DNA from 3 places in the Streptomyces cinereoruber genome. Region 1 is predicted to be linked to each of the others. Evidence: riboswitches for the same ligand, from Rfam matches in the RefSeq annotation. Region 1 holds a riboswitch; each other region holds the start of a gene.
What was found. Region 1 has a riboswitch for cyclic di-AMP ahead of CP977_RS18605 (M23 family metallopeptidase). Riboswitches for the same ligand answer to the same signal wherever they lie in the genome.
Positions count from the first base shown of each region.

Region 1 (2,193 bases):
AGGCCGTCGCCGTCGTCATCGGGGCCTTCCGGGAGGCGGCCGAGCAGGAACGGACCCTGGAGGGCGTGGCGCAGCGGCTCGAACGGGCGCTGGACCGGGAGGGCACCCGGCGGGACAGCCTCGACGCCGTCGAGGGGTTCACCACCGCCGTCCTGGCCGAGATCCCGCGCTCCGACGGCAGCGGCACCTTCGACGGGTTCGTACGGGTCGTCAACCGGGGGCACCCGTCCCCGCTGATGCTGCACGGGGACGGGCGGGTCGAGTCGGTCGACCCGAGCCGGCCGGCGCTGCCCCTCGGCATGGGGGACCTCGCGTCGTGGCCGGACCGGGCCGAGGCCCGGCCGTACCCGCCGGGCACGACGCTGCTCTTCTACACCGACGGCCTCTCGGAGGCGCGGAACGCGCGGGGCGTCTTCTACGACCCGGCGGAGCGGCTGGCCGGACGGGTCTTCCCGGGCCCGGAGGAGATGCTCGACGCGCTCGTGGACGACGTACGGCTCCACACGGGCGGCGGGGCGACGGACGACATGGCGCTGCTCGCGCTGAACCGCCCGACGGCGGGGCAGCCGGAGCGGCGCCGCACGATGCCGGTGGTGCCGCCCGGCGGGTCCGGATCCCGGCGCTGACCGCCCGCCCGGCCGGCCGGCCGCCCCCCGATCGCCCGATCACCCGGAGGACCCCGTCACCGGGGGTAGTCGAAAGGTCTCCCTGCGATAACAATTGATGAACCGTCAGAAATCGAAGGTTTCGTCGCTCCCGGATCCGGCCTTGCTGAAGGGGGGTCAAGTCGGACCAATCCCTCCCAATTCAATGAACGATCAAGAGGAGCGGCTTGGAATCGGGACCCCCTGTCTATTAACGTTCGATAACGCAGCGCGGTCGTCCCAGCCGTCGCAAGAGACGGCACCGTGCGCACGCGCCGAATCCCGAAAGGGAACCGGGGAACCACCATTTGGGGTGAATCGAGCCCTTCGCACCCGTGCGACCGGGCCCGTAGGAGACCTTCCTGCTCCGAACCCGTCAGCTAACCCGGTAGGCGAGAAGGAAGGAAAGGAGCGCGCCTCCGTGGCGTCCAACACCCCTGCCCCCGAAGCCCCCTTCGACGCTTTCGGCGGCGGTGCGGCCCCCTCCGCCCCGGACACCGAGTGGAACCCCACCGAGGACTCCCTCCGCGACCGGGCCCGCTCCGGCGGTCGGCACCGGGTCGTCAAGCAGCGCTCCAACTTCGCCCGCTCCTCCACCGTCCTCGGCGTCGGCGTCATCGCCGCCGTCGGCGCGGGCGGCCTCGCCACCGCGCAGGACAAGCCCCCGGTCGCCATATCGCTCCCCGACCTCAACCTGCCCGACGCCCACGACCTCCCCGGCGTCGGCGCGCTCCTGCCCGCGCAGGAAGAGCGGGAGACGGTCTCCGCGGACCGCGCCAACCCGAACCCGCTGACCTCCGCCACGTACACCACCGAGGCCGACGAGCGGGCCTCGCGGTCCGGCCAGGTCACGCGGACGAGCCTGACGACGGCGGAAGCCCCGGGCGCCGCCGACGCCGGCGAGGCCCTGCGCGCCCGCATCCTCCAGCAGGCCGAGCAGCAGCAGGCCTCCGCCGACGCCGCCGAGAAGGCCGCGGCGGAGAAGGCGGCCGCCGAGAAGGCCGCCGCCGAGGCGCAGGCCAAGGCCGATGCCGCGGAGAAGGCGGAAGCCGAGGCGAAGGCGAAGGCCGAGGCGGAGGCCAAGGCCAAGGCGGAGGCGGAAGCCAGGGCGAAGGCCGAGGCCGAGCGCCTCGCCAAGCTCGCCGCCAGCTACTCGATGCCCCTCTCCTCGTACTCCCTCACCGCCACCTACATGCAGTCCGGCTCCATGTGGTCCTCCGGCTACCACACGGGCCTCGACTTCGCCGCCCCCACCGGCACCCCGCTCAAGGCGGTCCACGGCGCCACGGTCAAGTCGGCGGGCTGGTCCGGCTCCTACGGCTACCGGATCGTCCTGGAGCTGGAGGACGGCACCGAGATCTGGTACTGCCACCTCTCCTCCATGACGGTCAGCGCCGGCCAGACCGTGGGCACCGGCGAGACGATCGGCCGCGTCGGCGCCACCGGCAACGTCTCCGGCGCCCATCTCCACCTGGAGATCCACCCCGGCGGCGGCGACGGCGTCGACCCGGCGGCCTGGCTGCGCTCCAAGGGCCTGACGGTCTGACCC
Region 1 covers NZ_CP023693.1:4,147,490-4,149,682, forward strand. Annotated here, with positions in the region: gene CP977_RS18600 (PP2C family protein-serine/threonine phosphatase) at 1-626, shown strand, start outside; cyclic di-AMP (ydaO/yuaA leader) riboswitch at 908-1,054, shown strand; gene CP977_RS18605 (M23 family metallopeptidase) at 1,066-2,190, shown strand.

Region 2 (2,193 bases), 3.1 Mb from region 1:
GAGGCGGTGGGCGGCGAGGAGCGCCCCGCAGACACAGCGGGCCCCGCGTCTGTCGCGGAGTCTGTACGGGGCGTTCTGCCAGCCCCACTCGGTCAGGACGAGGCGCGCGTACCCGAGGTGGACCGAGGGGCGCAGCTCGGCCTGCCCGATGCGGCGCCAGGCGTGGAGGCGGTCCGGCAGTACGGCTCCGATCCGGCCGGGCAGGCGGCGCTCGGCGGGGCCCGGGGCCGGGAGCGCGTCGAGGGCTTCGGCCACGAGCCGGTCCACGGGCACGCTGAGCAGGTCCCGCCAGCTCCGCCCCTCCCCCGGCGGCGGGGGTGCGAGCGGGACGGTCCCGGGCGCGGGCGATACGGGTGCGGGCGCGAGCGGTACGGGTGCGGGTGCCGGCCGTTCGGGCGCCGGCGCGGTCCAGTCGGTGACGATCCGCTGCCAGACGGCGCTCTCGTAGAGGGCGGCGGCCTCGCGGTCGAGGGCGTCGGGGGTGAGCTGGGGGGCGATGGGGGGCATCGGGCGGCTCCTGGGTCGGTCGCTCCATCCTTCGAGAGGAATGTCGGCTTTGCGAGCTTTGCCCTTGAGTGACACCCGATGCCACCAAAAGCCACCCATCACCCCCGAAAACACCACCTCACCGATTTTCGCCTCATTCCCCCATCAATGGAATTACGCCGCATATTCGGACATAATTCACCGGGTGACGCGACTCACTCCGCACGGCCCTCCACACGGTGCGGACCCCTCCGGCCCCGTACCCCACAAGGAAGTTCGACCCCTTCCGGGCCCGGCCGATCTTGAATTCCCCGAATTCGTTGATCCTTTTACGGGTGCCGCCGATCTGATCCTCTTGTTATTCGCCGCATTGCTGGCCTACGGTCACCCCCATTCGAGCGGAACGCCTAATCCTGCCACCGCTCGGAAACCTCCCTTTTCACCCGACGGCAGGAGCGGGGGACCCACGAATACGCCGGTCCGGTGATCCGGAACGGCTCGGGGTGCAGCCGCGTGCGCGCGGCCGGACACCTCCCGTCCGAACCCGACAGCTCACCTCGTAGGCGCCGGAGAGGAATCCCGTCATGCCTGCACACGGTAAGCACCGTCGCCCCCGCCGCAACCACGTCTCCCGTGGCCTCGCCCTGGTCGGCGCGGGTGGAGCCGCGCTGTCCCTGCCCCTGATCGCCCCCGCCACGGCCGGCGCCGCGACCCCCGCCGCGGCCCCGGAGATCGCTGCCAAGACCTTCACCGCGCCCGCCGCGGCCCCGGTCGCCGCCAAGGCCCCGGCGGCCGCGCGCACGTACACCGTCGTGAGCGGTGACTCGCTTTCCCTGATCGCCCACAAGAAGGGAATTCAGGGAGGCTGGAAGAGCCTTTACCGTGCCAACCAGAGCGCCGTGGGTGACAACCCGTCACTCATTCACCCCGGTCTGGAGCTGACGATTCATCGGGGTTCGGCCGAGGCCGCCCCCGCGCCGACGAAGAAGCAGGAGAAGACGGAGCGGAAGACCACCGCGAAGGCGAAGAAGTCCGCCACGGACGACCGGGCGAGCCGCTCCGAGCGCCGCGCGACCGCCCCGGCCTCCGGCGCCCCGACGGGGGCCTCCGCCGCCGCCCCGGCCGCCGCCGCTGCCGCCCCTGCCGCCGTCGCGCAGTACGCCGACAACCTCGACGGCTGGATCCGGCAGTCGCTGGACATCATGGCCCAGCACGGCATCCCCGGCTCCTACGAGGGCATCCACCGCAACATCATGCGCGAGTCCTCCGGCAACCCGCTGGCCATCAACAACTGGGACATCAACGCCGTCAACGGCACCCCCTCGAAGGGCCTCCTCCAGGTCATCCAGCCGACCTTCGACCGGTACCACGTGCCCGGCACGTCGACCGACCTGTACGACCCGGTCGCCAACATCACCGCCGCCTGCAACTACGCGGCCGACCGCTACGGCTCCATCGACAACGTCTACGGCGCCTACTAGTCCGCGCCGACCGCCGGGGCGTCCCGGCGCCGGAAGTGCCCGGTGAACCAGGAGGTGGCGAGTTCCGCCACCTCCTCCAGGGCGCCGGGCTCCTCGAAGAGGTGAGTGGCGCCCTCCACCACGGCCAGCCGGTTCTCGCAGCGCAGCAGCGCCCCGGCCCGCCGGTTGAGGTCCAGGACCAGCGGGTCCTCGCCTCCCACCACCAGGAGGGTCGGGGCCCGCACCC
Region 2 covers NZ_CP023693.1:7,244,646-7,246,838, reverse strand. Annotated here, with positions in the region: gene CP977_RS32585 (DUF6197 family protein) at 1-507, opposite strand, end outside; cyclic di-AMP (ydaO/yuaA leader) riboswitch at 891-1,064, shown strand; gene CP977_RS32580 (LysM peptidoglycan-binding domain-containing protein) at 1,071-1,967, shown strand; gene CP977_RS32575 (phosphoribosyltransferase family protein) at 1,964-2,193, opposite strand, start outside.
Region 2: linked by a shared signal. The riboswitch ahead of CP977_RS32580 (LysM peptidoglycan-binding domain-containing protein) and the one ahead of CP977_RS18605 (M23 family metallopeptidase) in region 1 are both predicted to bind cyclic di-AMP.

Region 3 (2,193 bases), 1.0 Mb from region 1:
TGTGACGCTGGATGTGACGCAAGGTCGATGCGGGGTCGCTTGGCCTTGCGACAAGAGCCTAACCGCCCCGGAGGCTCCGACCGGCCGGGCGCCCGCCCCCTGGGACGAAAAAGGACCCGAGGGCACGTATAAGGGGGCGAAGGGGCCCGGATCTACTGATCGGTAACCGTCAGGTGGGCCGCCGGAGGGGTGCCGCGGGGCCCCTCCAAAGGGGGAACCCCGGTCCGGCGCGCACGGGGGAAGGGCGCGCCGGACCGGGGTGGTCACCGCGGGAGGGTCATCGGGGGCGCGTGAGCCGCCGGACTCACGCGACCCGCCGGGCTCACTTCAGGTGGAGCTGCTGGCCCGGGTAGATCAGGTCGGCGTTCTCGACGACGTCCTCGTTGAGCTCGAAGAGCTCGGCCCAGCCGCCCTTGACGCCCTGCGCCTCGGCGATCTTGCTGAGGGTGTCGCCGGCGACGACCTTGTACTCGCCGTCGCCCTTCGCGACCGTCTTGCCGGTCGGGGTGGTGACGGTCTTCTTGGCGGCCTTCGGAGCGGCCTGGCGGTCCTTCTTCGGGGCCTGGCGCTGCTCGCTGCGGGTGGTCGGCTGCTCGGTCGTGCGCTGCTTCTTCTGCTTCGGCTGCTCCTGCTGGGCGCTCTCGGCGGAGCCGCCGTCGTAGGAGGCGCCGGAGAGGCCCACGCCGCAGCTCGGCCAGGCGCCCTTGCCCTGGCCCGCGAGGACCTTCTCGGCGACGGCGATCTGCTGGGACTTCGAGGCCTGGTTGGCGGTGGGGGCGTAGGCGGTACCGCCGTACGCGGCCCAGGTGGAGGCCGAGAACTGGAGGCCGCCGTAGTAGCCGTTGCCGGTGTTGATGGACCAGTTGCCGCCGGACTCGCACTGGGCGACGCGGTCCCACTCGGAGGCGGTGGCGGCCGAGGCGGTGCCCGCGGTCATCAGCGGGGCGGCGACGGCGACACCGGTGACGCCGACGAGCGCGGCGAGCTGGGTGGCCTTGGAGGGACGGCGGTGTTTGCCCTTGACGGAAAACAGCATGGGGATTCTCCTCACCGACGCCTGCGAGGTGAGCTGTCGGGTTCGGGCCGAAGAGTTGCCCGGCCGCGTGTCCTAGCACGCGGCTTCACCCCAAGCCGGTCGTCGGCCGTCTCTCGACGGCCGGGCCCGGCGCTTACCTTGGGTCCCCCGCTCCTGCCTTCGGCGCTTGCGCGACGACTGTTCCCATCGGCCGACGGCAGGATTCGGCGTTTCGGTCGACGGGGCCCGCGGTGGCGAGCGGTGACGACCGTAGACACAGAACCCTCCGAAGTTCAAAGAGGCTCATACGACGAATTTCGCCTCTTCTTGCCCTTCGGAGGGGACTGTTTGCGCAGGTGGGAGATGACGGAAGCGGAGTTTGCGGGCGCGACACGCCAGTTGGGACAAAGAGACCCATGTCTCACTCGTCCGGAAGCGGACATAAGCCCATGAACTACCCGGCTTCCGAGACCGAACCCGGCGTCAGGTCGAGGTTCTGACCAGGGAGGATGAGGTCCGGATCGATGCCCACGGTCCGCTTGTTGGCGTCGTAGAGGGCGGCCCAGCCCCCGGGGAGTTCGTTCGCCTGGGCGATGCCCGAAAGGCTGTCACCCGGACGCACGACGTATTCACCCGAAGAGCCCTGACTGTCCGTTGCGTCCGGATTCTTCGCTTCGCCAGCACCCGGGGCCGATTCGACACCTTCAGGCGAGTTGCCCTTGTCCGAGGCATGTCGCCCGGGTTCAGCAGAGGTGTCCGAGTTGTCGGTTTCCTCCGGAGCCGCCTCGCCCCGGTGCTTGCCCGTGCCGGGCGCGACCGACGCTCCCTCATCTCCCGGAACACCGGGCGTAACAGACGTACCGGGCGTAACGGACTCATCGGGGGCGACGGGGGCCGTCGGGTCGGCCGGAAGCGTCGGGTCCGCCGGGTCCGTCGGGTTCGCCGACCCGGACGGCGCGGACGGCGTGGCGGGGGTGGTCGGCGTGGCGGAGGTGGCCGGCGCGGTCGGGTCGGCGGGGGCCGACGGCGCGGCCGGCGCCGTGGAGGGGGCGGACGGCGTGGCGGAGGACTCCGGGGCCCCGGTGGACGGCGTGGTCGCGGAGGCGCCCGGCGCGCCGGAGTTCCAGGCCGACTCGGGTACGGGCGCCACGGAGGGCGTCGGTGCGGCGGCCGGGCCC
Region 3 covers NZ_CP023693.1:3,135,491-3,137,683, forward strand. Annotated here, with positions in the region: gene CP977_RS13855 (LysM peptidoglycan-binding domain-containing protein) at 323-1,036, opposite strand; cyclic di-AMP (ydaO/yuaA leader) riboswitch at 1,040-1,211, opposite strand; gene CP977_RS13860 (transglycosylase family protein) at 1,470-2,193, opposite strand, start outside.
Region 3: linked by a shared signal. The riboswitch ahead of CP977_RS13855 (LysM peptidoglycan-binding domain-containing protein) and the one ahead of CP977_RS18605 (M23 family metallopeptidase) in region 1 are both predicted to bind cyclic di-AMP.